4 regions of the Shimia sp. R11_0 genome follow, and region 4 is predicted to be linked to each of the others. Evidence: riboswitches for the same ligand, from Rfam matches in the RefSeq annotation. Region 4 holds a riboswitch; each other region holds the start of a gene.
What was found. Region 4 has a riboswitch for cobalamin ahead of J7382_RS11035 (hypothetical protein). Riboswitches for the same ligand answer to the same signal wherever they lie in the genome.

Region 1: another riboswitch for cobalamin. It lies ahead of J7382_RS10305 (aromatic ring-hydroxylating dioxygenase subunit alpha); the one in region 4 lies ahead of J7382_RS11035 (hypothetical protein).
Region 2: another riboswitch for cobalamin. It lies ahead of J7382_RS04075 (DUF4198 domain-containing protein); the one in region 4 lies ahead of J7382_RS11035 (hypothetical protein).
Region 3: another riboswitch for cobalamin. It lies ahead of nrdH (glutaredoxin-like protein NrdH); the one in region 4 lies ahead of J7382_RS11035 (hypothetical protein).

What each region holds. Positions count from the first base shown of each region.
Region 1 is NZ_JAGHQY010000004.1:202,062-210,014, reverse strand. It holds gene J7382_RS10330 (ABC transporter permease) at 1-130, opposite strand, end outside; gene J7382_RS10325 (ABC transporter permease) at 134-985, opposite strand; gene J7382_RS10320 (extracellular solute-binding protein) at 1,114-2,379, opposite strand; gene J7382_RS10315 (ABC transporter ATP-binding protein) at 2,417-3,400, opposite strand; gene J7382_RS10310 (GntR family transcriptional regulator) at 3,634-4,311, shown strand; cobalamin riboswitch at 4,450-4,654, shown strand; gene J7382_RS10305 (aromatic ring-hydroxylating dioxygenase subunit alpha) at 4,764-5,990, shown strand; gene J7382_RS10300 (hybrid-cluster NAD(P)-dependent oxidoreductase) at 5,996-7,075, shown strand; gene J7382_RS10295 (nucleoside triphosphate pyrophosphohydrolase family protein) at 7,145-7,531, opposite strand; gene nrdF (class 1b ribonucleoside-diphosphate reductase subunit beta) at 7,531-7,953, opposite strand, start outside.
Region 2 is NZ_JAGHQY010000001.1:879,198-887,150, reverse strand. It holds gene J7382_RS04105 (hybrid sensor histidine kinase/response regulator) at 1-455, opposite strand, end outside; gene J7382_RS04100 (globin-coupled sensor protein) at 821-2,275, opposite strand; gene J7382_RS04095 (ABC transporter ATP-binding protein) at 2,631-3,281, opposite strand; gene cbiQ (cobalt ECF transporter T component CbiQ) at 3,278-4,060, opposite strand; gene J7382_RS04085 (cobalt ABC transporter permease) at 4,060-4,641, opposite strand; gene cbiM (cobalt transporter CbiM) at 4,638-5,249, opposite strand; gene J7382_RS04075 (DUF4198 domain-containing protein) at 5,257-6,042, opposite strand; cobalamin riboswitch at 6,172-6,375, opposite strand; gene J7382_RS04070 (TonB-dependent siderophore receptor) at 6,621-7,953, shown strand, end outside.
Region 3 is NZ_JAGHQY010000004.1:192,998-200,950, forward strand. It holds gene J7382_RS10240 (Nit6803 family nitrilase) at 1-52, shown strand, start outside; gene J7382_RS10245 (MSMEG_0568 family radical SAM protein) at 45-1,145, shown strand; gene J7382_RS10250 (MSMEG_0567/Sll0786 family nitrogen starvation N-acetyltransferase) at 1,142-1,690, shown strand; gene J7382_RS10255 (sll0787 family AIR synthase-like protein) at 1,687-2,673, shown strand; gene J7382_RS10260 (MSMEG_0570 family nitrogen starvation response protein) at 2,666-2,944, shown strand; gene J7382_RS10265 (MSMEG_0569 family flavin-dependent oxidoreductase) at 2,954-4,210, shown strand; gene J7382_RS10270 (Pnap_2097 family protein) at 4,210-5,031, shown strand; cobalamin riboswitch at 5,465-5,656, shown strand; gene nrdH (glutaredoxin-like protein NrdH) at 5,742-5,963, shown strand; gene nrdI (class Ib ribonucleoside-diphosphate reductase assembly flavoprotein NrdI) at 5,989-6,396, shown strand; gene nrdE (class 1b ribonucleoside-diphosphate reductase subunit alpha) at 6,378-7,953, shown strand, end outside.
Region 4 is NZ_JAGHQY010000004.1:364,578-372,530, reverse strand. It holds gene J7382_RS11055 (ABC transporter permease) at 1-756, shown strand, start outside; gene J7382_RS11050 (ABC transporter permease) at 756-1,895, shown strand; gene J7382_RS11045 (ABC transporter ATP-binding protein) at 1,895-3,556, shown strand; gene J7382_RS11040 (sulfatase-like hydrolase/transferase) at 3,561-5,078, shown strand; cobalamin riboswitch at 5,313-5,513, shown strand; gene J7382_RS11035 (hypothetical protein) at 5,632-5,934, shown strand; gene J7382_RS11030 (thiamine pyrophosphate-binding protein) at 6,117-7,775, opposite strand.

The DNA of each region.
Region 1 (7,953 bases), 160 kb from region 4:
GAAAGGTCAGCCCCCCACCGGGCCCCTGAAAGGACAGGATCGCAATGGTCAGGGTGGGACCATAAAGAAAGATCAGAAACAGCGCAAAAAACGCGGTGAGCAGGTAGAAAGATCTGGGCCGGCTGTCCATGGCTCAAAGCTCCTTGCGAATGTCAACAAAGCGCAACAGCGTGCCAATCAGCAAAAGCACCGTGATCAGAAGGATCACCGCTGTGGCGGAGGCTGAGGGATATTGCAGCAGGCCAATATCATTCTGGATCATGCGCCCCACATTGGCGGATTGGCTGCCTGACATGAACCGCACGGTGATGAAATCCCCCATCACCAGCGCCAGCACAAAAATCGTGCCAATCATGATGCCGGGTTTGGTCAGCGGGATCACCACATGGCGCAAGGTCTGCCAGCCGCTGGCACCGGCATCGGTGGCCGCCTCAATCAGCGCAGGATCAATGCGCATCATCGTGTTGAAAATCGGCACCACCATGAACAGCGTGTACAGATGCACAAAGGCGAGGATCACACTAAAATCGCTGAACAGAAGCCAGTCCAGCGGTGCATCAATGACGCCCCAGGACAGGAGTGTGGAATTGGCCAGCCCATTGCGCCCCAGAAAGGGGATCCAGCTGATCATGCGAATGATGTTGGAGGTGAGAAAGGGGATGGTGCAGAGCAGAAACAGCGCAACCTGCCATGTGGTGCTGCGGATGTGAAAGGCCAGATAATAGGCCACAGTGAACCCGATCAGCAGGGTGCAGACCCATGTGATCGCGGCATATTTGAAGGTGTTGAAAAACACCTGATAGGTCACTTTGGAGGTCAGCAGAAAATCATAATTGTCCCAAAGGAAAGCAGGATAGATCGACCATTCCGTGGCCCCCCAGAAACTGACCACCACGATCATCACAATCGGGGCCAGCAAAAACACAGCCAAGACCAATGTCAGCGGCGCAGCCATCAGCCACCCCTGCACATGACGCGATATCATTCCTGCCCTCTTTCTCTTCTTCTGACCGGAAATACTCCGGGGGTATGGGGGCTGGCCCCATTTTGAACTGCCTATGGGGGTTTGCCCTATTGGCAAACGGGGGCTTGAAAGCCCCCGCGCCTTATGGATCAGGCGGCAATGAACTCATTCCACTTGCGCACCATATATTGGTTTTCATCCATCACCGCGTTCCAGCAGGCCACGGCCCCCATCCGGTCATAGAAGGAGCCGCCATCACGCACGGCACCGGCCTTTTCCATCACATCGCCAAAAGGATTGGTGATGTCGCCTTTGGCCTCTTTGCCCTCAAACCAGAAGCCCCATTCATCTTCAGACATGAAGGCTTTGGAGGTTTCAGGCACCGCAGAGTAGTAGCCCTGACGCATCAGAAAGCCACCCACCCAACCGGAGAGATACCAGTTGATGTATTCATAAGCCGCGTCCAGCTCGATGCCAGACAGGGAGGCCGACAGACCAAGCCCGCCGCCCCAGCTGCGATAGCCTTCTTCCAGCGGTTGATAGACACAGGGAATGCCCTGGCTGCGCACTGCGGTGATCGCAGGGGACCACATGGATTGGATCACAACTTCCCCGGAGGCCATCAGGTTCACGCTTTCATCAAAGCTCTTCCAGAAGGCGCGGAACTGACCGTTTTTCTTGGCTTCGGTGAAGATGCCAAGCGTCATGTCGATCTCTTCGCGGGTCATATTGCCTTTGTCCGGGTAGGTGTATTCCCCCATGGATTCGACCACCATCGCCATATCCATGATGCCGATAGAGGAGATGTCGAGGATGGAGGCTTTGCCTTTGAATTCCGGGTTGAGCAGCTCTGACCAGTTCTTGATTGGCCGGCCAATCAGATCCGGGCGGATGCCCAGCGTGTCGGCGTTATAGATCGTGGGGATGAGTGTCATCCAACCGGATTCTTCCTGCACAAATTCCGTGCCATCGACACCCGTGGTGAAGCCCACCGTGTGCGGCGCGGTGCCCTGAGCAATCACGCTCTCAGGTGTCAGCTTGCCAGAGCGGAAAGTGCCCACGATCTTGTCGTAATTGGCGATTTTGGAGGTGTCCATCGCTTGCAGATTGCCTGTGGGCCAGACCTTTTTGCAGATCCAGTATTCAATGTCGGCAATGTCAAAGCTGTCTGGCTGAGTGGCCGCGCGCTGGGTCACGCTGTCAGAATCAAGCGCGGTCATTTCCAGAGTGAAGCCAAGGTCTTCTTTGACTTTCTTGGCCACCTCGTTCAGGTTGGACACCCCGGTGCCAAACTGGCGCAAGGTGATGTTTTTTGTCTCTTGTCCCCAGACCATTGGAGCCGGAAGCGCGGCGGCCGCCACCGCCGCGCCACCTGCCTTCAAAAGGCCGCGACGCGAATAGCGTATCTTTGAGATTGTCGTCATAGCAGTATCCTCTTTGTTGAACAGTTTGTTATCCAGCCAGGGCATGCGCCTCTTGGGCATCCCAATCGAGGCCAATCGCCTCGCCTTCCATCTTCGGGGCGTCGAAGAAATCCCGGTCTGACAAAAGCGCGGTGACTTCCTGATCGCCGGGGATGCTCGCGGTGAGCGCCACATGGGTGCCCTGATATTCAATGGCGGTGACCGTTGCCGGCAGCCGCGCTGCGCCCGCCGGGCGAATTTTTAGCGCATCGGTGCGGATGGCAATCTTGCCCTCTGGCATGGTCACCACATTGTGGGAGCCCAGAAAGCGCGCCACGAAGGCCGTCTTTGGGGCTTCAAACACGGCCCGGGTGGCACCCGCCTGCTCAATGCGGGCGTTGTTCATCACCACGATCTCATCAGCCAGCGCCAGGGCTTCGTCCTGCCCATGGGTGACATGGATGAAAGTGATGCCAAGTTCGCGCTGAAGCTTGCGCAGCTCGGCGCGCATCTTGATGCGCAGGAACGGGTCCAGCGCTGACAGCGGTTCATCCAGCAGTAGCACCTCGGGTTTGGTGATCAGCGCCCGGGCCAGCGCCGCGCGCTGCTGTTGTCCGCCAGAGAGCTGCGCGGGCAGGCGGTCTGCGAGGGGCAGCATGTCCACCAGCTCCAGCATTTCATTGGCGCGGCTCTTGCGCGTTGTGGCATCTGTGCCCTGCATCTTGAGGCTGAAGGCCACATTGTCGCGCACGCTCAGATGTGGAAACAGCGCATAATTCTGAAACATCATCGCGGTGCCGCGTTTGGCCGGGGGCAGATGTGAGACATCTCGTCCGCCCAGCAGAACGGCGCCATCAGAGACGGATTCATGCCCGGCGATCATGCGCAGGGTAGAGGATTTGCCGCAGCCTGACGGCCCCAGCAGACAGGCATAGGTGCCCGCGTCAAAGTGATAGGAAATCCCCTCCACAGCCACGGTCTCGCCGTAACGCTTCACAAGGCTCACCAATTCAAGATCAGGTTTCAAGGTCATGCGACACCCCCAAGGTTAGGAAAACCTTGAGTGGCAACACTTCTCAAAACCAAGATTATTCGTGAAATGCGCCGATGCGCTCCTCAGAGAGTCTTGGATTTTGTGCACGCATTCCTGCGGTTGTGTATTTTTGAGGCTAAAATTGTATACAATCTGATTTTTGGTTGCACACAGTCTTGAGGTTGGCAAAAAAATTTGCACCGGTGAGGGGCGTGACTGATATGAACCCCGGTATGACCCTGCAGACTTCAAACCTAGACCAAATTGTTGGACAGCTGACCGAAGCTGTGCATGAACACCGCATCCTGCCTGGTGCCAAATTGCGCGAGGATGAGGTCGGAGAGATTTTTGGGGTCAGTCGCACCATTGTGCGCCAAGCCCTGCGTGCCATGGCGCATGAGGGGCTTGTCACGATTGAGCGCAATCGTGGTGCCTTTGTTGCGCGCCCCTCTATCAAGCAGGCGCGGGAAGTCTTTGAAGCTCGGGCCTTGCTGGAGCCCCAGACCGCTCGCGCCGCCGCAGAGCGCGCCACGCCTGAGGACATCGCGCAGTTGGAGCGGCACATCACAGCCGAACATGATGCGCTTAAGCGAGGCGAAGCCGGGGTGGCGCTGAAGCTGTCCGGCGACTTTCATCTGTCGATTGCCCGCATTGCGGATCAGAAGATCATTGAGGACTTCCTGCGCCAGTTGATATCGCGCTCCTCGCTGGTGATTGCGCTTTACTGGCGGCGGCGCAATGCGCTGTGTGAAAGTCACGCGCATCATGCGCTGATCACTGCCTTGGGCGCGGGCGATGGGGATGGGGCAGAAGAGCTGATGAAAGGGCATCTGCTGGATTTGTTCACCCAGCTGGACCTGCGCGAATACGATCCTGCCCCGACCTCTCTGCGAGACGCCTTGGGCAAATAGGGGTGTAACGACAGCTACGTCTGTCGTGACGTTTCGTAAAAGAGACACACGTAAAACGGTATTTTGCCATGCACAAACAGTCGCAGCGTTTTTGCGTCTTAGAATGTCGTTAACATTCAACAAAACCCAGACCCGTGGCCTAGGGTTGCCCTGTAAGGTGCCGCCTCGTCAGTTTGATGGGGTGGAGAATTGGGAAGCCGGTGAAACTCCGGCACTGCCCCCGCAACGGTAACAGAGACGAGGTTCGGCAAACGACCACTGGGAAGAGGATCCCGGGAAGGTGCCGCAACCGGGCGAAAGCCGCTCTGAAGTCCGGAAACCAGCCTTGCAGATATGTCAAACCGCGGGTGGCGGTGGGGGCACTTGGCTCGGCTTCGTTCCTCTTCGGTGCCGCCTGTGTCTCCTTTGTCACTTGCTCAAGCAAGGCCGCGGGGCGCGGCAGGAGAGCCAAAATGAGTCATATTCACACCCTGCTGGCGCGTCGAAACCCAGGTCATGCGCTGGAGCAGGCTTTTTACACCGATCCCGAGGTGTTTCAGACCGATCTGGAGGCCATTCACTACCGCACCTGGCTGTTTGCCACCGCGGCCTGTGAGCTGGAAAAACCGGGCAGCTATGTCACCTATAATGTGGGCGCTTACCGTGTGGTGATCGTGCGCGGGGCCGACAATGAGATCCGCGCCTTCCACAACACCTGCCGCCATCGCGGCTCGGTGATCTGCAAGGCCGCCAAGGGCCATGCGCCCAAGCTGGTCTGCCCGTATCACCAGTGGACCTATGAGCTTGACGGCTCACTCCTCTGGGCGCGTGACATGGGGCCGGAGTTTGACCCCACCAAACACGGGCTGAAAACCGTGCATTGCCGCGAACTGGCGGGGCTGGTCTATATCTGTCTGGCCGAAGACGCTCCGGATTTCGCCGCCTTTGCCGAGACCGTGCGCCCCTATCTGGAGGCCCATGATCTGGGGAATGCCAAAGTGGCCTATGAGAGCTCCATTGTCGAAAACGGCAACTGGAAGCTGGTGTGGGAAAATAACCGTGAATGCTATCACTGTGGCGGCAACCACCCGGCACTGTGCCGCACCTACCCCGATGATCCCAGCGTGACCGGTATTGGCGAAGGCGGTGAAACACCGGATCACCTGCAGGCACATTTTGATCGCTGCGAGGCCGCAGGCCTGCCCGCCAATTTCCACCTCAGCGCAGACGGGCAATACCGCGTGGCGCGTATGCCTTTGAAAGAAGGCGCGGAAAGCTACACGATGGATGGTAAAACTGCCGTGCGCCCATGGCTGGGGCGTGTGCCGTTTTCCGATGCGGGCGCGCTGTTGCAGTTCCACTACCCGACCACATGGAACCATTTCCTTGCGGATCACTCCATCCTGTTCCGGGTCACCCCGATCAGCCCCACAGAGACCGAAGTGACCACCAAATGGCTGGTGCACAAAAACGCGGTGGAAGGCCGGGATTATGATCTCAAGCGGCTGACCGAAGTCTGGATGGCCACCAATGATGAGGATCGCCGCGTGGTCGAGGACAACCAGCAGGGCATCAACAGCCCGGCCTATGTGCCCGGCCCCTATTCCCCGACACAGGAATCCGGCGTGCTGCAGTTTGTGGAATGGTATTGCGCAACATTGGCCACCCATCTGGCCCCCGGCAGCATGGCAGCGGAGTGACCCCGATGAAAGACCTCACCACCGCCCCCGCGATCTGGCGTGACAGCGAAATGCTGGAATGTGTGTCGATTGTGCCGGAGATGCCCAACACCGCCAGCTTCACCTTCCGGGCCCCATCGGGCGCGCTGTTTGCCTATGATGCGGGCCAGTTCCTGACCCTGGAGATCCCCGCCCCCGGTGAGCCCGGCGGCGTGGTGCACCGCACCTATACGATCTCCTCCTCACCTTCACGCCCACGCTCGATCACCATCACGGCCAAGGCACAGCCAGACAGCATCGGCACCCGCTGGATGCTGGACAATCTGCGCCCCGGCACCCGGCTGAAAGCGATTGGTCCGGCGGGGCTGTTCACCAATGCCAAGAGCCGCGCGCGCAAATATCTGTTTATCTCTGCTGGCTCAGGCATCACCCCGATGATGTCCATGACCACCTGTATGTGGGATGAAGGGCAAGAGCTTGACGCGGTGTTCATCAACTGCGCCAAACGCCCCTCGGAAATCATCTTTCGCCAGCGGCTGGAACAGATGGCCAGCCGCACCCCCGGTCTGGATCTGAAATTTGTGGTCGAAGAGCCGGACCCCTATACCCCGTGGACCGGCTATCAGGGCCAGTTCAACCAGCTGATGCTGGGCCTGATGGCGCCGGATTATCTGGAGCGGGAGGTCTATTGCTGTGGGCCGGAGCCCTTCATGACCGCGGTGCGCGAAGCGCTGGCTGGTCTGGGCTTTGACATGGACAACTACCATCAGGAAAGCTTTGGCGCGCCAGTGGAAACCGAAGCCGAACAGCCCGCGCTGGATGATGTGGTGCCTGATGAGGACAGCAAGGCGGAAATCCATTTCGCCACCTCCGATGTCACCGCAAAAGTGGCCGAAACTGAAACCGTGCTCGCCGCCGCGCGCTCGGTCGGGCTCAACATCCCCTCAGGCTGTACCTTCGGCGTCTGCGGCACCTGCAAGGTCAAAAAGACCGAAGGCGAGGTGCATATGGTCCACAACGGCGGCATTTCGGACGACGATATCGAAGCCGGTTACATCCTCGCCTGCTGCTCCAACCCGATTGGGAAAGTGGCAGTAGAGGTCTGAGCCCCCCGCTCTCGGGCTCTAAGGAAGGCCCGGCAGACATGCCGGGCTTTTTTTATTCTGTGGGCGAGATCAGCCGTCTTTCAAAAACTGCCCGAGGTCCGGCGGGCGGAAATCCGGCCCCTTCAGTACTTTGCCATCTTCGCGCAGCACGGGGCGGCCGTCAGCCCCCAGTTTGGACATGTTGGAGGCATGCACCTCTTCCATGCCCGCCTGTTTGATCCCATGCAGGCCAAACTCCAGAAAGGTGCCGTCCAACACATATTGGATGTCACACAGTGCATCGAGCACCTCGACCATATCGTCCGCTTCCACGGCTTCGCGCAGCTCGGCGACCTCTTCTTCAAGGATCGCCAGCCGCATCTGCGCGCGGTCGTTCGGAATGGCGGGTGTGTCCACCACGGGCACATCAAAGGCCTCGTGCCATTCCTTCACAAGCGCAAGCGTGTCGCGGGACATCAGAAATCCCAGTCTTCGTCTTCTGTCGCGACCGCTTTGCCGATCACATAGGAAGAGCCCGAGCCGGAGAAGAAGTCGTGGTTTTCGCTGTCCGGGCTGAGGGCGGCGAGAATGGCAGGGTTCACCTCAGAGACTTCCGGCGGGAACAGCGCTTCAAACCCGAGGTTTTGCAGGGCTTTGTTCGCGTTGTAATGCAGGAAGACTTTCACATCCTCGGTGAGGCCCAGCTCATCATACAGCTCTTCAGTGTATTCGTTCTCAATGCCATAAAGCTCAAACATCAGTGCGAAGGCATAATCCTTCAGCTCCTGCTGCTCCGCTTCGGTGCGTTTCTCATAGCCGCGCTGGAATTTATAGCCCACATAATAGCCATGCACCGCCTCATCGCGGATGATCAGACGGATCAGATCGGCGGTGTTGGT
Region 2 (7,953 bases), on a different contig from region 4:
ATGTTATGACTGTGCCCCAGTAGCTCGTCTTCCGAATAGCCAGATATCTCGATCAGGTTCTGATTGGCGCTCAGAATCTTGCCATGTTTGTCTGATACTGAGAAAATCGCGGCCTCATCAATGATTGCGCGTAACTCAAACAATTCTCGCATGCGCGCTTCAATGGCAACCGGAGTTGCGGCGGAACACAGAGGGAAATTCGCCTGCGCGTCGAGTTCTTCAAAACAGCCCATGAAGGCCGTAACATGCCCACCCTCAACAATGGGTCGCCCCTCCGCCTTCACCCGCTTTCGGGATCCATCACTCAGTTGAACATCGAACTTGCATTGCCACTCATTGCCCTGATCTATGGCTTGCAACAGGCTTGATTTTAGCGCATCGCGATACTCAGGTAGGCAATACTCAAAAGCATTCTCAAAGGTTGGCTGATAAGCTGCATCAACCCCATGAAGCATTTGCGCTTCACGGCTCCACCAGACCGATTTTGAAACAAAATCGACCTGCCAAATGCCCGCAAAAGCACCCCCAGGAGCCCTTTCCACACGAATCCGACCGTCTGTATATTTTGCAAACACATTTTGTGTAGCCGTAACCACATTTCACCCCAGAGTTTTTCAGCGCGCACCAAAGCCTTTCCCACTTGAGCACACAATTTTCCATTAATGAGCGGCACATCATCCGCCATCATTCACCCACTGAACATACATTCATAGAACTTTGGCACGAAGCCGCTTCGCAACCAAAAGTTGATACATTCACTCGGAAAATTTAATAGAGCGTGCCGAAAAGACACGATCCTCCAACACACACCGGCACCGGACTATGCCACACTGGCACTGGGATGCCACTCTGACGTGCCGTCCAGTTTCTGAAGCTGAAATTCACTTACAATCTGAGACATGGCGGCGCTATCTTCACGCATTCCCGTCATGGCTGTTGCCGTTTGATCGACCATCGCAGCGTTCTTTTGCGTAACAACATCCAGATGTGAAACGCTTTCCGCAATCTCGGAAAGGGCTACGGATTGCTCTTGAGATGCTGTAGACACCTCTCCCGTCAGTTGAGCCGCATTTTCAACCTCCTTGAGGATTGTTTCCAATGCCTGCCCCGCCCGCTGTGATAAAACAACACCCTGCTCCACCATGGAGGAGGAGCGCTGTATCAAGGCATCAATTTCTTTGGCCGCATCAGAAGCCTTCTGTGCCAGCCCGCGCACTTCAGAGGCCACGACCGCAAAACCACGTCCCGCGTCACCTGCGCGCGCAGCTTCCACGCCGGCATTCAAGGCCAAGAGATTGGTCTGAAAGGCAATATCATCAATTACCCCCGTGACTTCCGCGATCTGTTTGGACGCAGTGGCAATATTTCCGATCTGATCAATACTCTCACGCGCAACACTGACCCCAAGCTCCGCCGCATCTCTTGCAGCAGTAACCGCAATGTTGGTCTGCTCTGTGGCTTTGCTAGAAGCTTTGGCATGGGTATTGATCTCTTCCACTGCGGAAGCTGTCTGTTCCAGCGTCGCCGCCTGCGCCTCAGTACGCCGGGCCAAATCATTGCTGGCCACCTTTACATGGTCTGCTGTCTGATCGAGACCACGGGAGGTTTCTGCAATAGTCTGCACCATCTCTCGCATCGCGCCAGACAGTAAATTGAAAGCTTCACGAATGTCGTCGTAGCGGGCGGGGTAATCACTTTGATCTGGTGACGGAATATCCTGAGAGAGGTCTTTGGCAGACACACGTTCCATGCCACGCTGCAAATGCCCGAAGGCGCGACGCTGTTCTTCATTCTGGGCCCGGAAATACGCTGCAATCACCAAAGTCGTGTCCATTGCGAAGGCCCGCGACAGCGCAGGCACAAGCCGCGCCAATTTCAGTCGCACACGTTGTCCATATCTCTTTGACCATGCTCGAACCAATGCATCTTGCATGAAGGTCGTCGCACGGGCGTAACCAGACAAATACAACTCAAACGGAAGCTGAATACGAAAATGCACTTTACCGATTGCCTCGGCTGAAGCGAGATATGCCTCGGAAAAGTCCCCATTGATCATCATCGCCCAATGGGCCTTCTGCCGCCCGCGCGCATGCTCCAGAACACCATCTTGCGTGAAAAACGCCGCCATCGTTTCATCCTGCAAAGCAAATGCGTAGAAATCATCCAGCGCCTCATCCAACATTGGGGTCAAAAAAACCCCAGCTTCTTGGAGGTCCTCCAGACTTTCATTGGTCAGAGAAAATCGTTCGGGGAGGTTGTCGATGACATTGCTCATATCGGGCGGCCCTTGTTACTGTTCGCGCCTGAGCCTGTGTTTTCAGCCCTTAAATTTGCGTTTACAGGTACGAAAAACGACACTTGACGTGTCGCAAGGCAAAAACCCTAGGTTGTTCATCCCCATCATGAAGAGACAACGATAGATACAGAAAACGCCTATATGTTATTATAATTCATATAGTTGCAGATCCGCACGAAAAAGCAATCTGAGAGCCACGCAAAATCTACGAACGTCGCAACGCAATCATGAAGTGAGCCGCCACACCTCCCCCAAAACCTGGCTTTCAGGTGTATGTGATCGCCCGCAAAGAGGTGTTTTCCGTAAAAACTCCCTCTGCCCACCACCGTTCAGCTCACGCCGAGATCAGCTGCCCATCTTCTAGAATCAGTGAGTCCGGAGCCAAAGCCTGCCGGAAAGCAGGAGAGTGGCTCACCAGCAAAATCGCCTGCGGAAGCGCTCGCAAAATCTCCAGCAAACGCGCTTCATTTTTTGTATCCAGCGCATTGGTCGGCTCATCCAACAGCAACGCCTCAGGCTCCATGGCCAAAACGGTTGCCAAGGTCACCAAACGCTTCTCCCCGCCAGACAGCTTATGCGTGATCCGGTCTCTCAGGTGCATCAAATCCAGATCCATGAGAACACGATCAACAATCTGCAAGGCGTCTTCCTTGCTACGCCCTAAATTCAGCGGACCAAAGGCAATGTCTTCCGCAACCGTGGGACAGAAAAGCTGATCATCAGGATCCTGAAACACCAGACCAACACGACGACGGACCTCCAAAAAATCCGCCTCTACATGTCGGGGTTTGCCAAAAATCGTGACCTGCCCTGCAATCGGGCTCTGCAAGCCAAGAGCGATGCGAAACAATGTCGATTTACCAGCACCATTCGGTCCCGTAATAGACAGCCGCTGCCCTGCCTCAAGCTGCATTGAAGCCCCGGCCAAAATCGGTGCCTGCCCTGGATAGGCAAAATGGATGTCGTCGAGCTGCAAGATCGTCATGCAAAATCCACAATCAGTAGTCCGATGCAGGCAGCTCCCAAGAGAGCGGCAAACACATGGTCGCGCCTGCTCATAGAGAACTCTTGTAGCAACATCAGCCTCCCGGAGAAACCTCTACACTTCATGGCCCCCAGAATGCGCTCGGATCGCTCAATCGCCCGCACCATCATCATACCGACGAGATAGCCAAAACTGCGATATGTGTGCCAGTTTGTACCGGGCCGAAATCCGCGAATTTTCATCGCGCTGCGCAGCCGTAAATACTCTTCCCGTAGCACCTCAATGTAGCGGATGGTGAACATCATCAAATGCACCAGAACTTCCGGACACCGCAGCCGATGTAACGCATGGCCAAGTGTTACGGGCTCCATCGTGCCCACCAGAACCATCAGGGTCAGAATAACGGCGTTGGCCGTCAATGCGATCTCGACAGCTTTCCAAAGCCCCTGCCAACTTGCAGGGAAGCCAAACACCGTGAACATCACGTCTCCGGGCATGGAAAACGGCATTAAAACCAGCATAAAAATGATGAAACCATCCATCATGGCCATACGCTTCAACGTGCGCCGGATCGGCAAACGCGACAGAAGAAGCAACCCAATCGCGATGCTCAACGCGGCGAGCAAGCCCGGCACGGAGCCCAGCGCAACCGTCACAACAGCAAACACACAGGCCATAACAATACGCATACGCGGATCAATATCCGCAATCAGGCCATAAGGCGCATCTTGCTCTGCCTCAGCCAGCGTCTTGGCTTGGGGTTCCAGCACATGTGCCATCAGCCAGCCAACTTCTTGCGGGCCGCGATGTAAAATCCAATCCCAAACAGACCAAGGATATACCCAATACCCCCAAGGATGGTCTGAAGATCATTCTGTTCCCGGTAGGCCGCAATCTCACGTCGCAAAGGGCGCAGCTCATCACGCACGGCCTTGGCAATTGCGGCGCGCTCTTCATCCGATAGCCCAGCGACGATAACCGCCTCAGGTCCTGCTACAGCGGCCTGAACCTCGGAGGTTGCGACAACCTCCGCTGCAACGCCCATAATTTTGGCAACCTCCTGCGCAGCCATGGTGACATTGGCCACATGCCCTGCCCCCAGATCCGCCGTGAACCTATGCGCGACAGGCTGTGTGGGGACATAAAGGAAAAAACCATCGGCATCCGTCACAGTACGGCCGAGCTCGGCCCCATCAGGACCATAGACAATCACTTCCTGATCCACAGCCATATCGCCATTAGAAAACCCAAGCTCTCCCTCAATGGCATCGCCGGCGGGAAACACGCCGGCAATCACTTTATGCGCCAAGGCTGGCAAAGGTGCACAGATGAGACAGGCAATCACGATCCACGGCTTCATGCGGAAGGCCCTTTCACAAAAAGCTCCGGCTTGACCTTCCGTGCGAGCAGAACGGCAAATCCCGTCAACACCGCTTCGATCGCCATCACCGGGATATGGGCAAAAAAGACAAGTTTGGCAGCAGGCAGGAATTCATCACCGGACAAGGCGAGCGAAATCGCCACAAATCCCGTGGTCGCGGCGATGGCAAAAGCGCCACCAATCCCGCCCCAGATGGCACCATGAACCGGCGAACCCCGTCCAATCAGGCGCCCAAAAATCATCCAGGCCAAGACAGCAGGCAAGGCAATATTCACGGTGTTGACCCCAAGCACGGTCAGGCCACCAAAGCCAAAGAACACAGCCTGCAACAGAAGACCGACAAACAAGGCCGGAAAGGCGGCCCAGCCAAGCAAAAGCCCGGCCAGACCGTTGAGTATCAAATGCACAGAGGACGGGCCAATTGGCACATGGATCAAAGAGGCCACAAAGAAACTGGCAGACAGCACACCCGCTGTGGGAATGCGGTCAAGATCCAGCGATCTCAGGCCCATAGCGATCCCCCCGACCGCGGCGACAGCGCCACCAATCACGACAAGGTTTGACAAGGCTCCGTCAACAATGTGCATTTTAGCCTTACTCCAGATCCCAGGCGCGGATCCAGATCACAGCATCCTGGCTGAGTTCCTTGCCTTCGTGCTCGGTCGCAGGACCAGAGCCCAGCGCCGCAAAGCCCCAGTAGCCTGCTTTTGGCACGCCAAAGGAGAAATAGCCGTTGTCATCGGAAATTGCCACGATGGCCCCACCCGGCAGCGCTCCAACGGTTGCCGCCTTGGCACCGGTGCCCGCCAGATCAGGTTCTGCGGCCATATACTCGATTTCGATTTCCGCGCCTGCAACGGGCTTCCCTTCGCTCAGCACACGACCGGTGAAGGTGGAGCCTGCCACAATGTTGTAAGGCTTGTTCAGCGGCAGGATTTCCGTGGCCAGCCCCTGAGGCTGATCCCAGTCGGTCGGCAGCGCATTGCGGTTCAGATAGGTTTTGGTGATCTGCTGAATGAAGATGTCTTCAGACTCTTCATAGTAAGGCGCAGGCACAGTCACGACCACATAGTCACCGGAGCGTTTCACAGGCACGGAGCCGAGAAAGGCTTTGGCACTGTTGTCTGGGCCATCAAAAGTGGTCTCTTCCAGCGTGTCCATCAGATCGGTTTTTTCGCCATTGTGGATGACAAAAAACTCTTCGGGCTTTTCAAGCGTCATCACGTGACCGGCTTCATGCGGATGCCAGAAGATCAGCTTCACAGGAACATCCCCCGGACGCTCGATCATAGTATTTTCTGTGTACTCAAGCAGAAAATGCGCCTGCGCCATTGCCGGGATCGACAAAGCAGCAGTGGCCGCTAAAAGCAGTTTTTTCATAAATCAGGTCCTTATCACGTCGCGCCTTCCCCGGCGCATTCCTAAAATACCGCCAAGACGCGCGCCCCAATGTGCCCCAAGGACAGACATGGATCTGGCGCGCACCCCGTCGCCAATGATGAACGCCCCTTCCGAGGGCGCATGTCTGGCAGGTCTCCTGACTTGCGGGTCAAAACACTCAGGCTGGCCTTCCCGGGCACTCCCAGTGGCATGTATCAGCCGTGCTCGCCGCCTACAGTTGCGGGGGCAGTTGCAGAATTGGCGTCAAGACACCGCACTGCATTCCCTATTGCTTCTGAGATTCCTCCCAGAACCGGACATGAGGGGTAGATGCCAGAAGTCGAATTACACGGTCAATACTCGATTGCGACATCACGCTCCCTGAACACGAAACCTGTGCAGATATCGCGCCGCCCCCAACTGCCCCAACGACACGTCACAAAGATGTGCCTACAAAGCAACATTTCACATTCGTTCACATGTGAGCAAATTGACGTTCCCCCCCTATATTCCTATCGCGCCTTAACAACCCAGCGCATCGCCAGGCATCACACACCAACAGGAATGGGAAACGTGTCATGCTCTTGCGGCGTACGACTGTGTCCCTGTGCGCGCTGGTTGCGGCCCTCCCGGCCTTTGCACAGGACATCGATCTCGAAGATATCAATGTAAGCGGAGCCAATACCGAAGGCTTCTTTGGCGAAACCATCTCTCTGCAGACCGGTACAGTCGCGAAAACCGGCGATGCGATTGCGGAAACACCCCGCTCGGTCAGCGTTATCACCGCAGATCAGATCCAAGAACGCGGCGCACGCGATCTCGAAGAAGTGCTCGCCTACACGCCCGGCGTACGCGCCGGTGCCTTTGGCATGGATAACCGCGCAGACTGGTCCTACGTCCGTGGCTTCAATCCAAGCTTCCTGCGGGATGGTCTCCCAACTCGCTATGGCTTCTACAACAGCCCACGTCCCGAAACCTTCCTCCTGAACAGTGTTGAAGTACTGCGCGGCCCGGCATCTGGCCTTTATGGCGATAGCTCCGTGGGTGGCGTGATCAACACAACCTCCAAAACCTCCGCACAAGACGCACCCAATATTGTTCAAGCACAGATTGGAACCAATAAGCGCAAGCAGGTTGCAGTAGACTTCAGTGGTGAAGGGAATGAAGACGGAACGCTCAAATACCGCTTTGTCGGCTTGCTCCGCGATTCAGACGATGTTCTAGCCTACTCTCAAGACGATGCCATCGCGATTGCGCCCTCGCTCACCTGGAAGCTTGGCGCAGATACCGAGGTCACTATCCTTGCTGAGTATCAAAAAAACAACGCAACTCCTGCGTCTCAGTTCGCATCCTACATTGGCACCTTGCAGCCGGTACCAGACCAATTTGTCATTCCGGGTTTCGGTGCTGTCCCCTCCCCCCACGCTGGTCGCCAGTTTGACTCAGATCTATATGTCGGTGAGCCCGGGTTTGATCGTTATGATGCGAGATCTGGCAGCATCTCCGCCAACTTCCAACATCGCTTTAATGAGGTTTGGTCTCTGAATGCGAATGCACGCTACAGCGATTCTAAAGGTGATTATGATCACGCCTACTGGTACGGTGCGACAGACCTGATCGCAGCGGGCAACATACCTGCAGTTGCGCAATATCTTTATCTTGGCCGCTACAATGCGGACGGCACGATCAACAGAACGTTCTACAAATCCCGGAATACGCTCAAAACCGCAGCTGCTGATGCCTACGCCACCGCAGAATACCGTTTAGGCGGCGTCGAAATGCGCAGCGTTGTGGGCTTCAACTACAACCGGGCCAAGTTTGACAAAGACTCTTCTGCCAACACAGATCCAGCCAACCATGGCGCTCCGATCAACCCTTTTGATCCCAACTATGGCACGATCATCAATCCAA
Region 3 (7,953 bases), 170 kb from region 4:
AGAGGCGCAAGATCTGCATGGCGTCGCAGAGATGGAGGCCGAAGATGTCTGATGCTGCTCTGATCAATGAACTGCAAACACATGGCATGCGAATGGTGGATCCAACCGTGGGCATGGAAAGCCGTCGCGGGGGCGCAGGTCCGACAGACCACAAGGCGGTTACGATTGGCGGCGCAACCGTGATGGTGCCCGTGCACACAGCCCCTGCCTTTGACAGCCCCTATGTTGTGCAGGCCCCCGATGCAGATGGGCTGGCAGAAGTCACCAAGGGCGGCACCCCTTTGGGGCAAGTCAAATTCCCCATGCGTCCGAAGTTTTATGATCTGAAAACCAAGGGCGGGATCCCCTATCAGCATATCGCCACCCTGCATTCCAAGGATGTTTTGGCCACAACGGTGCTGCAGGAGTGCATCCGCTACGCCAGCCGCAAAAAGACCTGCCAGTTCTGCTCGATCGGGCAATCCCTCGCGGCCAAACGCACCATTGCGCATAAAACACCGGAACAGCTCGCAGAAGTCGCCAAGGCGGCCGTGGAACTGGACGGCGTCAAACATATGGTCATGACAACCGGCACCCCTGCAGGCAAAGACCGGGGGGCCAAGGTCATGGTCGAGAGCGCGCGCGCCATCAAGGCCGCCGTGGATATCCCCATTCAGGGCCAATGTGAGCCGCCGGAAGACAACATCTGGCACAGGCGCATGTTTGAGGCAGGCATTGACAGCCTTGGCATGCATCTGGAGGCCGTCACACCAGAGGTGCGCGCCCGCGTGATGCCCGGCAAGGCGCAAATCAGCCTTGAGGCCTATTTTGACAGCTTCAAAGCCGCGGTGAAGGTGTTTGGCCGCGGTCAGGTCTCCACCTATATTCTTGCAGGTTTGGGGGACACACCAGAAGAGATTTTGGCGACATCCCAAGAACTTTGCAAAATTGGGGTCTATCCCTTTGTCGTGCCATTTGTGCCGGTGTCTGGCACCCCGATGGAAAGCCATCCAGCCCCCACATCAGAGTTCATGTCCGCCATTCTGGCACCTCTATCGCGCATGATCCTGCGCGCGGGCATGAGTGCAGAGAGCGCCAAAGCGGGCTGCGCCAAATGTGGCGCCTGCTCTGCCCTTTCAGTCTATGAAAAGCTGGGGGTGTCATGAGCTATCAGAACCCGAAGGCCTTTCTATCGCCGGATTTCATCATCCGCGCGGCAACACATCCATGGGAACTGGACGGCGTGCGCGCCCTGCGCCATCAGGCCTTTGTCAAAGAACAGGGGCTTTTTGACACCGACGACCGCGACGCCATTGATGAGATCGCATTGCCTTTGGCCGCCATCAGCACGCTGGCAGCGGAAGCCGATCAGGTGGTGGGCACCGTGCGCATCCATGAGGCAGAGCCCGGTCTATGGCGCGGCTCTCGCCTCGCCGTGGCACAAAGCCACCGCCGCGTGGGCATTCTGGGCGCGGAACTCATTCGACTGGCGGTATGCACGGCGCATGCCCGTGGGTGCGACCGGTTTCTGGCGCAGGTCCAGATGCAGAATGTGAAACTGTTTCAACGGCTGCACTGGACACCGCTGCGTGAGATGGAAGCCCATGGCGTGCCGCATATGGAGATGCAGGCGGATTTGTCGTTCTACCCGCCCATGCCAGATCCCTATGCAGGATGGAAATCCCTATCACGCCGCCGGAGGCTGTCATGATCAACGCCCATCCGCCTCTGCGCAAAATGGCCCGTGCCCTGCGCGATCACCCCTCAATTCGCGGCAAGCTGGACATTGCGCAAAGCACTCAAACACTGGGGCTGTCCTCTGAAAGCGCAGGCATGCCCGGCGATGACTGCGCCGTTTTACCGACCCGCTCTGGCTACGATCTGTTCGCCTGCGAAGGGTTCATCAATGCCTTTGTCAAAGCAGACCCATGGTTTGCTGGCTGGTGCGGCGTCATGGTGAATATCTCAGACATTCTCTCTATGGGCGGCCGCCCCAGAGCCGTGACCAACGCCATTTGGGCACCCAGCGCCCAAGAGGCGCAGCCCGTGCTCGCAGGCATGAAGGCCGCCTCCCAAGCCTATGGCGTGCCGGTGGTGGGCGGACACACCAATTTGCGCACCGACGCCTTGCAACTCTCCGTCTCCATTCTGGGACAGGCGACATCACTGATTTCGAGTTTTGAAGCGCGCCCCGGCGATGTGGTGATCTGCGCGGTGGATCTGCGCGGCAGTTACCGCGAGCCTTTTGACAATTGGAACGCGGCGCTGACCACCCCACCAGAGACCCTGCGCCGCAACATGGAGCTGCTGCCAGACCTTGCCGAAGCCGGGCTTGTCAGCGCTGGCAAAGACATCAGCCAGGGCGGGATCGTGGGCACAGCCCTGATGCTGGCGGAATCCTCAGGTGTGGCTGTGGATCTTCAGCTAGAAGCACTGCCAAAACCGGGGGGCGTGGAAATGGAGCGCTGGCTGCGCAGCTTCCCAAGCTTTGGCTTTCTGCTCACAGCGCGCCCGGAGCACGCCGCAGCAGTGTGCGAGGCCTGCGAAGGCTTTGGGATCGCTGCCAGTGTCTGCGGCGACATCGGAACCGGCAGCACTGTGCATCTGACAGATCGCAACGGCTCTGCCCCTTTCTGGGATCACGCCCGCACCCCCTATCTCAACCTGTCATCCAAGGAGGCGCTGCATGCCTGAGACACGTTTCACCATTCGCTGGCCAGATGCTCAGATCGAAGAGTGTTATTCCCCTTCCACGGTTGTGCGGGATTTTCTGACCGCGGACACGACATATCCGCTGGAGGAATTTGTGACCCGGTGCCGGATCGCTCTGGAGAAGGCCAGCACCCGCGTTGAAGCCAAATTTGGATACCGCTGTACCAGCGCCGAAGCGCAGCTGACGGCGATTGAACACAAAGCCAGCGCATTCCCCGCCACGGCAGATGTGACCTGCCTCAAGATCACCTAAGGAGCCCCCATGACCCACCGAAATCACAAAACCGTTGTCGTTGTTGGCGGCGGCCAGGCCGGCCTTTCCGTGAGCTACTATCTCTGCCAGCAAGGGCTGGATCACGTTGTGCTGGAGCGTCACAAGCGGTTTCACTCCTGGCGCGTCAACCGCTGGGACAGCTTCTGTCTGGTGACGCCCAACTGGCAATGTCGCCTGCCGGACTTTCCATATCAGGGCCAAGACCCGGATGGCTTTATGGTGAAAGAGGAAATCACGGACTATCTGGATGCCTTTGCCGAGCGTTTCAGCCCCCCTCTTGTGGAAAACTGTGACGTCACCCGGATCAGCAAGCGCCCCGGCGGCGGGTATCTTGTAGACAGCAGTCAGGGCAACTATTCCGCAGATCAGATCGTGATTGCCACCGGCGGATATGACAATCCGATTGTGCCGCCCTTTGCCTCCAACCTCGATCCCTCAATCCATCAGATGCATTCCGTAGACTATCGCCGGCCTGATCAGATGCCGGATGGAGCGACTTTGGTTGTGGGCACAGGACAATCCGGGGTGCAACTGATGGAAGACATGCATCTTGAGGGACGCAAGGTGCATCTGGCCGTCGGCCCGGCCCCCCGCGCACCAAGACAATATCGCGGGCGCGATTCCACAGACTGGCTCTTTGACATGGGGTACTATGAGATCACCATTGATCAACACCCCAATCCCGAGCATGCGGTGACCAAGACCAACCACTATATGACCGGGCGTGATGGCGGCCATGAGATCGACCTGCGCAAATTCGCGCTTGAGGGCGTATCCCTCTATGGCTCGGTCAGCGGGATGACCGACAAAACCATTCAGTTTCTGCCAGACCTGGAAGCCAATCTGGATGACGCCGACGACAGCTATATGGGCATTCGCGCCGCCATTGATGCGTATATCGCCAAACACAATATTGAGGCGCCTGAAGAACCTGCCTTTACCAAATTCTGGCGCCCTGAACGCGAGATCACCGAGATTGACTGTGAGAAAGAGGGCATCACCTCCATTCTCTGGGCCATCGGCTTTCGCCCGGATTACAGCTGGATTGATGTCGATGTTTTTGATGCGCAGGGGCGCCCGGTCTATCAGCGTGGCGTCTGTGAGGAGACCGGATTTTACTTCATTGGTTTGGGCTGGCTGAACACTTGGGGATCTGGACGCTTTCTGGGAATCGACGAAGACGCGCGCCATTTGGCGACGCATATCGCGGCGACGGCCAAATCCTCTCTTCAGGCCGCCTCGTGATGCCAGCCGCACTTGCGCAGACGAGCGCCCCCTCGCGTCATCACACGCTCACATTAGGCATGGCGCAGCTCGCAATGCGCGGCCTCGCGGAGGACTGGTGGCTCAAATATCTGGGCGATGTACACTGGCAGCTGATCGCAGAGGCGGTTGGCCAACAAACAACCGTGTTCCGCGATGCCAAAGGCCGACAGCTCTACGCGGCCTTCTGCGCTTCCGAATTCTCCCAGATCCAGCCTGATCTGATCGGGCTGGGACACTCACTTGAGATCATCTCCACTCTCTGGGCCGCCGGTCGCAGCCGGATACAGTCTGATCATTGCATTCTGGCACGAGGTCAGGAGATCGCGCGGATCCGACTCGTATCCACGTTTGTGGCGCATATGGAAGCCGGGGTGAATGCAAGCGTCAGCCGCGCAACGCCATTCTTGGTCCCTGTACTGGATCAGGCGCCTGACAGCTTCGCGCACGACACCTCCCAACTGGCCAAGGCACATCGCAATAGCGCCCTGAGCGAGACGCGCGGACTTGACCTACCGACACATGTGGGAATGGACTACAACACAGTCGGCCTCCTTTACTTCCCAAGTTTCTCACGCCTGTTTGAGCAGGCAGAGGCCGCGCTGCACAAACCCGCACCATGGGCACCAATCGCACGGCGTCTGGTGCTCTACTTTGGCAATGTGGAGCCGGGAGAATCTGTCACCGCTGATGCGCTGCCGGTCAGGCCCGGATGTCTGGGCCTGTGGAAACAGGCAACCGCCTCACAGAGGGCGACCAAACTGGCACAATGCTGGGTGAGTCGGCATTGCCCCCCTGATTGATCCCATCGCTTTGCGCGCATGTTACACCCCAAGACGCGCCATGTCTGGCGCCTCGTGACCTGCTGCGACGCAGACCCAAGTGTAATTTCCGTGCCAAAACAATGGAGAAGCTTGCACCCAAATCAAGCTCGGATACGACAGTCAAAACTTCGCACGCAGGCGGAGAGGATCAGATCCTGTTTCAGGACATGAAATCGGAAAACTTATCTTCGCTTCCGCAAGGCTCGGCGTTGCCGGTTGCAAGCGAAAGCGTTAAGATGAGGTACGAAGTCTGACGCCGTGGCATGACCACAACAGTTGCGCCGCCCCCGAGCCATCAGAATTCTTGAATTGCGCCTCATTGCATGAGTTTGACCTGTGATTGCTCAATGTTTGAGCAAAAGAAATTCCATATGGGCTCACCCTATATGTTGACAGCAAATCACATTTCCCCCCAATATCGTGATGCTTCGGTTCCTTCGATTCAGGTCGGAGGCTAAGAGGGAAGCCGGTGAAAATCTGGCACTGCCCCCGCAACTGTGAGCGGTGAGCAAGGTTGAAGTCGCCACTGAAAGTGTGCTTTTGGGAAGGCCAGCCAAGCAGAGAACCGCGAGTCAGGAGACCTGCCGCAGGCGTAAAAAATTAACCACGAACGGAGGGGTCGGGGACGTAAAAAAACGGGACTCGCCCGGCACTGCGTCCTCGGCTTTGTCTAAACTAAAGAGGACAGTATGAGCATCATCGTCTACTCCAAACCCGCCTGTGTGCAATGCACCGCCACCACACGCGCGCTGGATGCCAAGGGCATCTCTTATGATGTTGTCGATCTGACCGAAGACAACTCTGCTCTCGATCACGTGACCGAACTTGGTTACCGTCAGGCCCCTGTTGTTGTGGCTGGTGGCGACCATTGGTCCGGCTTCCGCCCTGACATGATTGCGCGTCTGGGCTGAGGCTGTGGCGGGCCGCCCTCCGGCACTGGTTTACTACTCTTCAGCTTCAGGCAACACGCGCCGGTTTGTGGACCGGCTGGGATATGAGGCAGCGCGCATACCGATTGAGCCAGATGCGCCGCTGCCCGATCTGCGTGATCCCTTTGTCCTGATATGTCCGACCTATGCCGATGGAGAAGGACGCGGAGCAGTGCCAAAGCAGGTGATCCGCTTTCTGAATAACCCGGAAAACCGAAATCAGCTTTGCGGCGTAATCGGATCCGGAAATAGAAACTTTGGTGCGACCTATGCTTTGGCGGGTCGCATCATTTCTGAAAAATGCAACGTGCCGCTGCTCTATACGTTTGAGCTGGCTGGCACCCAAACTGACATTGACCGCCTGCGCGCCGGGCTAGACAAATTGGGAGATAGCCTATGCTCGACAACGAGCTGAGCACGATGGATTACCACGCGTTGAACGCAATGCTGAATCTCTATGATGGAGAGGGCAATATTCGCTTTGATGCGGACCGTATGGCCGCAAAGCAGTATTTCCTTCAGCATGTGAACCAGAACACCGTGTTCTTTCACTCGCTGGACGAAAAACTCGGCTATCTGGTCGAAGAAGGCTATTACGAAGAAGCGGTTCTGGATCAGTATTCCAAGAACTTCATGCGCAAAATCTGGGACGCGGCCTATGCGCGCAAATTCCGTTTCCCGACCTTCCTTGGCGCGTTCAAATATTACACCTCCTACACGCTGAAGACCCGCGACGGGCAACGCTATCTGGAACGCTACGAAGACCGGGTGGTGATGACCGCACTGTGTCTGGCGCGGGGCGACGAAGAGCTGGCGCTGAACTTCATGGAAGAGATGCTGTCTGGCCGCTTCCAGCCGGCCACGCCCACTTTCCTGAACGCGGGCAAAGCCTCCCGCGGGGAGCTGATCTCCTGCTTCCTGCTGCGTCTGGAAGACAATATGGAAAGCATTGGCCGCGGTATCAACTCGGCGCTGCAGCTCTCCAAGCGGGGCGGCGGTGTGGCGCTTCTGCTGACCAACATTCGTGAGCATGGTGCGCCGATCAAAGGCATTGAGAACCAATCTTCCGGGGTGATCCCTGTGATGAAGCTGCTCGAAGACAGCTTCTCTTATGCCAACCAGCTGGGCGCACGTCAGGGCGCAGGCGCAGTCTATCTGAATGCGCACCACCCCGACATCATGCGCTTTCTGGACACCAAGCGTGAAAATGCAGATGAGAAAATCCGCATCAAGACGCTGTCGCTTGGCGTGGTGATCCCCGACATCACCTTTGAGCTCGCCAAGAAAAACGCCGATATGTATCTGTTCTCTCCGCATGATGTGGAGAAGGTCTATGGCGTGCCATTCTCTGAAATCTCGGTGACCGAGAAATACAATGAGATGGTCGAGGACAAACGCATTCGCAAATCCAAAGTGAACGCGCGCGAGTTCTTCCAGACCATTGCCGAAATCCAGTTTGAGAGCGGCTATCCCTATGTGATGTTTGAGGACACGGTGAACCGGATGAACCCGATTGAGGGCCGGATCAACATGTCCAACCTGTGTTCGGAAATCCTGCAGGTCAATGAGGCGTCTGAGTTCAACGAAGACCTCGGCTACGCCAAGATGGGCAGCGATATCTCCTGTAACCTCGGCTCCCTCAACATCGCCAAGACCATGGACGGCAAAGACTTTGGCCGCTCTGTTGGGGCCGCGATCCGTGCCCTGACCGCTGTTTCGGAAATGTCTGCGATCGACTCCGTGCCCTCTGTGCGCAAGGGCAATGACGACAGCCACGCCATTGGTCTGGGTCAGATGAACCTGCACGGCTATCTGGCGCGCGAGCGTATTCACTACGGCAGCGCGGACGGCATTGAGTTCACCTCGGTCTATTTTGCCACAGTGGCCTATCACGCCATCCGCACCTCTTGCGATCTCGCACAAGAGCGCAAAGCCAGCTTCAAGGGCTTTGAAACCTCTGACTATGCCTCCG
Region 4 (7,953 bases):
CGGTTTGATTTGGGTGAAAGCTGTTTGTGGCGTGTGGATGTGACACAGCTGATTGGGGATAAACTGCTCATTTCGCTTGGTTTGTCATTTGTTGCTTTGCTGCTGACCTATGCAATTTCTGTACCCGTTGGCATCATCTCTGCGAATTTGCGCGATGGCTGGTTTGACAGCTCTCTGCGTATTTTCAGCTATATGGGACTGGCTCTTCCAAACTTCCTGCTGGCGCTCTGCGTCATGCTGTTGTCGACAATCTACTTTGGCGAAACCATGACGGGTTTGTTCAGTGATGCGTATCGTGACGCCCCTTGGTCATTTGCGAAATTTGCGGACATGATGAGCCGCGCGTGGTTGCCGATTGTTATTTTGGCATGGTCTGCGACGGCCATTCAGATGCAGACAGTGCGGGCTCTGGTCTCTGACGAAAAGGACAAGCTTTATGTGACGGCGGCTCGGGCCAGAGGGCAATCTGGCTGGGGATTGTTGTGGAGATACCCCTCCCGCCATGCGCTCGGTCCTGTGATCAATTCGGTTGGGTACGATTTGAACCGTATCTTTAATGATCTGCCCATCGTCGCGGCCGTCTTGGTTCTGACGGATGCCGGTGCGTTGTTGTTGGACGCGTTGGCGAAATCCAATGATCAGCAATTGGCTGGAGCCATCATCATGGCATTGACGGCCACCATCGTGATTTTCAACTTTGTGACGGACATCTTCTTGGCACTCTTTGATCCGCGCGTAAGAAAGGGGTTCTTCTGATGGCACTTTTCTCTAAAGCCCCAGCCGCTGACAAAGATGTCGAGCGCGATGAAAGCTATTATACCGCAGGTCAATACACGCTGATCTGGGAGCGTTTCCGACGCAAACGGTCCGCTGTCGTGGCTTTGGCCATTCTCATTGCGTTCATTCTATGCGGTGTCTTTGCCCCGTTTCTCTCACCTTATGAGCCTAATGCAGCGGGGCGGAACGCGGACTACGTGAATGGAGCTCCGCAAATTCCACAGTTTTGCGATGCAGCGGGGTGCTCTATCCGGCCTTTTATTCATAAAGTGGAGCGCTATCGTGGTGCGGATACCAATTTCCGATGGGTGACCCGCCCGACTGAGGAGCGTAACTATGTTGTGTTTTTCCCATCGGGCTGGGACTACAAGTTCCTAGGGCTTTCCATGGATCGCCATCTCTTTGGTGTCGAAGACGGGTTCATGCATGTTTTTGGCACGGATTCTGGTGGTAAGGATATCTTCTCGCGGTTGCTGCACTCCATCGGTGTCAGCCTTGCCGTGGGCACGATTGGGGTTCTGATTTCGTTTGTTCTTGCGCTGGTCATTGGGGGTGCTGCCGGGTATTTCGGAGGCTGGGTTGATACGATCCTGCAAGCGCTCATGGATACGGTGAAAGCTGTGCCAACCATTCCATTGTTTATGGCCATGGCTGCTTTTGTGCCGCAGGAATGGTCCGCGGAGGAGCGTTTCTTCTTTATTTCAATGCTGCTTGGCCTGTTGGGATGGTCCACGCTGGCCCGGCGCATCCGAACCCATGTTCTTGCGGAGCGTAGCGCGGAATATGTGCTGGCCGCGCAATTGAGCGGTGCATCGGCGGCACAGATCATTCGCCGCCATCTTCTGCCCAGTTTTACAAGTTACATCATCGTCGATCTGGTGATCTCCTTCCCCTACATGGTGCTGAGCGAAACTGCGCTGAGCTTTATCGGTTTGGGTTTGAAAGATCCGGTCAACTCTCTTGGTGTCATGCTTCAAAATGTGACACGCGTGGACGTGTTGTTGAATTATCAGTGGTATTTCATCCCTGTGCCATTTTTCATTGGGCTGGTGTTGGCCTTTGTCTTTGTCGGTGATGGCTTGCGTGATGCTGCTGACCCCTATTCGGAGCCGAAATGATGGAAAAGCTGCTTTCTGTTCGTGACCTGAATGTTGCCTTTGAAACCCATGATCGCACCGTTGAAGCGGTTTCTGGCGTGTCATTTGATGTCGCTCCGGGCGAGGTTCTGGGGCTGGTTGGTGAATCCGGTTCCGGCAAGTCGGTGACGGGCCGTTCCTTGATGCGCCTGAACCCAAATTATGCGCGCTTCTCTGAAGGATCATCAATGGTCATCACTTCTGATGACGGGCCGGTGGATATCCTCTCATTGAAAGGCAATCAGCAGCTCCGCAAAGTGCGTGGTGATCTGATTTCGATGATCTTTCAGGAGCCTATTGCCAGCTTTGCGCCTGCCTTGACCATTGGTAAGCAGATGACCGAACAGCTGATGTTGCATCGCGGCATGAGCTATCCTGAGGCGCGAGAGCTCTCGATCGATATGCTGGACCGGGTTGGCATCACGATGCCGGAAAAACGTATTGATCAATATGCGTTTGAGCTGTCAGGCGGAATGCGCCAGAGGGCCATGATTGCGACGGCTTTGTCCACGCGGCCCAAACTTCTGATTGCGGATGAACCCACAACAGCGCTTGATGTCACCATTCAGGCGCAGGTTCTGAAACTGATGAAAGAGCTGATCACCGAATTCGGGATGGGTGTTATTTTCATCACGCATGATCTTGCTGTGATTTCAGAAATCGCAGACCGCGTTGCAGTGATGCAAAAGGGAAAAATTGTAGAGCAAGGTACAGTTGATGAGGTGATCCGAGCACCACAACACGCCTATACCAAACGTCTTCTCGCGGCGGTGCCCCGCATTGATGAGAGCATTCTCAACGCTCCGGCCAAACCTGTTAAAACCGAAGGTGACACTGACACGCCGATCGTGTCGGTGAAAGACCTGACCATCCAATTCTCAATTGGAAAGTCTTTGCTGGGGCGCCACACCTATTTTACAGCGGTGGACAAAGTCTCCTTTGATATTCCCAAAGGCAGCTTTTTTGGATTGGTTGGCGAAAGTGGATCGGGAAAGACCACGGCTGGCCGTTCTATGCTGAAGATCAATCACTTCGCGAGCGGCTCAGTCACTTATGACGATGGGGATGTGCGCTACGATATTGGGTCGTTGAAAAAGGCGGAACTCAAAGACTACCGCAGCCGCGCGCAGCTTATCTTCCAGGATCCCTACGCTGCACTTTCACCACGTATGACCGTGCGCGATATCATCGCTGAGCCACTGGAGATGATGCAGTTGACCAAAAACCGGTCTGAGACCAATGAAAGGGTCAAAGAGATCGCCAGCCTGTGCAAACTGGATGTAGAGCACTTACGCCGCTTCCCGCATGCCTTCTCGGGCGGGCAGCGCCAGCGGATCGCGATTGCACGTGCGCTTGTCTCTCGCCCCAAGTTCATCATTGCGGATGAAGCTGTCGCGGCGCTGGATGTGTCTATTCAAGCTGAGATCCTTGACCTGTTGAAATCATTACAGAAAGAGCTGGGCCTTACGATCCTCTTTATCAGCCATGATCTGGCGGTTGTGGCCAATCTCTGTGACCATACTGTGGTCATGCAGCAGGGTAAGGTGGTTGAAAGTGCCCCAACACCTGAATTGTTTCGAAATCCACAGCGGGATTATACCAAGGCATTGCTGGCCGCGGCCCCAGTGCTGAGAGCTGGATAAAAAGATGACCAAGAAAAAACTCAACGTTCTGTTCATCACTGCCGATCAATGGCGGGGAGATTGCCTTGGCCTTGCTGGGCACGGTGTGGTGAAAACGCCGCATACGGATGCCTTGGCCGCAGAAGGCACAGCATTTTTGCAGCACTATTCCGCCGCTGCGCCATGTTCGCCAGCCCGTGCGGCGATGTATACGGGGCTGTGGCAGATGAACAATCGCGGGGTGGCCAATGGCTCCCCTTTGGCGCATCGTTTTGACAATATGGCACGCGCGGCGCGACGGGCTGGTTATCGACCAACTCTTTTTGGATACACTGATATTTCTGCGGATCCGCGCAGCCATGCGCCAGAAGATCCTGCCTTGAAAACCTATGAAGGCATTCTGCCCGGATTCGAAGTGGAGCAGGAGCTTATCGGCAATGCTGCGCCTTGGCGACGCTGGCTAAAATCACTGGGTTATGGCCCTGAGGTGACTGAAACGCCCTACCAGCTGGCGGAGCAAGAAGGTGAGCGCATTTCTACCGCGCCGACTGGCTTTGCGGCGGAACATAGTCAAACAGCGTATTTGACAGGGCGTTTGATTGAGTGGGTAGAGGAGCAGCCGTCTGATCAGCCATGGTTTGCGCATTTGTCTCTGATCCATCCACATCCCCCATTCGGAGCGCCTGCGCCTTATAACACGATGTATGCGCCAGAAGAGGGGCCAGGGTTTGCGGAGCAGGAAGAGGAATTGGCCAAGCATCCAGTGATTTCGCTCTTGAAACGCAACACTCGGGTCTCTGACTATGTCCCGGGCGCAGAAGCGGCGCTGGACGAGTTGACGGAAGCAGATTTCAGGCGCATTCGGGCGGTCTATTATGGCTTGATCTCCGAGGTGGATGCACAAATCGGCCGTTTGATGGACCGTCTGAAAGAGCTGGGTGTTTGGGACAATACGCTTGTCATCTTAACCTCTGATCATGGTGAGATGATGGGAGATCATGGACTTTTGGGTAAGGGTGGATTTTTCCCGGAAAGCCAGCATATTCCGTTGGTTATGCGGCTTCCAGGTGCGCCAGCTGGCCAGGTCTGTGAAGGGTTGACGTCGGCTATTGATCTGATGCCTACCTTGCTTGAGTTGTGGGGCGTTGAGCCCAGCAATTCACTGGATGGACGCAGTCTGATGCCTCAATTGCAGAATGCGGGTGCGCCACCACGGGAGGCTGTGTTCTGGGAGTTTGATTTCCGGTCCAACTGGCCTGCACCTGAGGGCGTCGAGCCGCGCGACTATGCTCGGGGCTCTCACTTGCTTGCACGCCTTGGTGCGGAGGCTTTGCAAGTGCGATGCCCCAATGCGCCTGATCTTCTGTTTGATCGAAAGAAAGATCCAGGCTGTACGCGCAACGTATTGAATGATCCGGATTATATCGATTTGCGCTTGAAAGAAGCTGAGGCTCTGATTGCGGATCGCATGCGCGCCAATGAGCAGACTCTTTGCAATCTGCGCCTGTCTGATAATGGAGCGACGGACCTTTTTGGCACCTAGGGTTCGATCAAAATCAGTGTGAGTCGGCGGTTGTTTTGTGCCGACTCACGGCTCTCAGACGATGGTTTGGAGCGCCGCTCGCCCTCTGTTTGATCTTGTGAAGCTACGCGCGGAAAAGATCTTGTTTGATGTAAAATATCAATATGCATCAGGTGTTTGCGTTAGTGGGTCTGGGTGGGGTTTGCGGAAATTCTGCAGGTGCAAAGAGTTTTTCTGGACCTGTTAGAGATGGCGTGGCAGAAGGGCTTTGATGGTGCCGCTTTTGGGAGTGGCTGAAAAGGGAACGTGGTGCGAGCGAGAGCTCAAGGCCACGACTGCCCCCGCAACTGTAAGCGGTGAGCGTACTTGAAAAATACCACTGGGCCTCTGCCTGGGAAGGTTCAAGAGCGTGATGACCCGTAAGTCAGGAGACCTGCCATCTCCGGCGCGGTTCCCGCGTCGCAGTCACTCAAACCCAGGCGGGGTGCCTTGGGCAGCAGAGACATCGTGATGGATCCAACTGGGCCGATGACATCGCTGTTCTTTATGGCACGCCGCAGGCGCGGAGGGCGCTATGCTGTTGGAAAGCACACTTAATACGTTGCAAACACGTACAGAATCCCCAAGACGAGCGGAAGAGCTCGGGACTTTGGGCTATTTGCAGTGGTTGGCTGGACTGCCTCGGAATGTCGGCTATCCGAAAGAAGCGGAGCGGGCTTTGGAGATGGCGGAAGCTTTTGAAGATACTGATCCGGCGGTGCAGGCGTTCTGTGCGCTGCTGCGGGAGTCGCTTCGGAATCCTCTGCAGGTTCTGTCTTTGGATATGCCCGAGCGCAGGCGTCGTGGTGGGGCAAAAGCGCGGCGTCGGATGGTGTAATGCGCTGCCCCGGTCGGGGGCGCCGCGCCACATCTGGGGCTGTTTTAACTTTTCTCACGGTCCAAATGGCACGTCGGTATTGCGTCGGTTTCCCGTCAGTATCGCGCAGGTGCGTTGTTTTGCCCGAAAAAACTGCGGGGCGGCGTTAAGACAATTCACGCCGCCCCGCACAGTTGTTTCATTCAGTTGTCAAGCTCTTCGAGCTGGGCCATCGGACCGAGTGCCTTGGGATCAATGCGCAGCTCGATGATGGCGGGGCTGTTGGCCGCGCGCGCTTGTGCCAGCGCATCGCGGAATTCGGCGTCTGTTTCTGCAACCGCGCCAAAGGCACCGTAGCTTTGGGCCAGCTGTGCAAAGTTGGGGTTGAACACAGTGGTGCCGCTGGGCCGTTTGGGGAACTTCTTCTGCTGGTGCAGGCGAATGGTGCCATACATGCCGTTGTTGGAGATCAGCACGATCAGATTGGCGTCCTGTTCGCAGGCCACACCAAATTCCTGCATGGTCATCTGAAAACAGCCATCGCCAGCAAGGCAGATGACTTCCTGCTCTGGGCGTTCCAACTTGGCCGCAACAGCGGCGGGCAGACCGTAGCCCATTGAGCCGCACGTCGGCGCTAGCTGGGTGCCGAAATCGCGATAGCGATAGTAGCGATGGAGCCATGCGGCGTAATTGCCCGCGCCATTGGTGAGAATGGCATCATCGGGTAGCACCTCGTTGAGGTGCTGGATGACATTTTCCATCTTGAGCGCACCGGGGGTCTCCACCGGTTGTTGCCAGGCTTCGTAATCGGCGCGGGCCTGGGTCACACGGGCGCTGGGCGCGACAGCAGGCTGATCGGCGACGCGGGCGGCAAGCTGGGCCGCAAACACGCCGGCATCGGCGGTGACGGCATGGGTGGGATGATAAACCCGCCCCAGTTCATTGGCATCAGCATGCACATGCACAAGTTTCTGCGTCGGGGTTGGGGCGGACAGTAGTGTGTAGCCGCTTGTGGTCATTTCGCCCAGACGTGCGCCAAGGCAGAAGATATAATCTGCATTACGTACACGCTCGGCGAGTTGGGGATTGATGCCAATGCCCACATCGCCCACGTAGTTGGGGTGGCGATTGTCCAGATAGTCCTGACAGCGGAAGGTTGCGGCCACGGGCAGATCCAGTTTTTCGGCAAGCGTGCCGACGGCCTGTGCGGCCTCTGGTGTCCAGCGGCCGCCGCCCAGCAGCACCAGAGGATTCTGCGCGGCTTGCATCAGAGACAGAACCTGATCGACGTCGTCGTCATGGGCTTTGGCAGAAGGGAGCGTTGCTGCAGGCGCAACGGCGGCGTCACAGGGAGATGACAGCATGTCTTCGGGGAGGGCGAGCACAACCGGGCCAGGACGACCGGACATGGCGGTGCGATAGGCGCGTGCGACATATTCGGGGATGCGATCCACACGGTCAATTTCGGCCACCCATTTGGCCAAGGGACCAAACATGGCGCGGTAGTCGACCTCTTGGAAGGCTTCGCGATCCCGTTGATCGCTTGCGACCTGACCAATGAAGAGGATCATTGGCGTGCTGTCCTGAAACGCCACGTGCACGCCGGAGGAGGCATTGGTGGCACCGGGACCACGTGTCACAAAGGCCACGCCGGGTTCCCCGGTGAGTTTGCCGTGGGCATCGGCCATCATCGTGGCGCCACCTTCCTGACGGGTGACGATGTTTTCGATCCCCGCATCATAAAGGCCATCCAATGCGGCCAGAAAGCTCTCGCCGGGCACGCTGAAGACGCGTTTGATGCCTTGTTGTTCCAGTGCGTCTACCAGCACTTTGCCGCCGTGTTTTGAACCTTGCACGGTCATTCCCCTTTTGGTCATTCGCGCGGATGTTATGGCGGGCGTTTGGCGGGTTACAAGGGCTGCGTTTTAAAAATGCCCTTGCGGCACTTTGTGGAGAAGAAGAGGGGCGCACATGCGCCCTCTGCTCCAGACAGGCGTCGCGCCATGCGAAGTGAGGGTCGAGCCGGAAAGACAGAAGGTT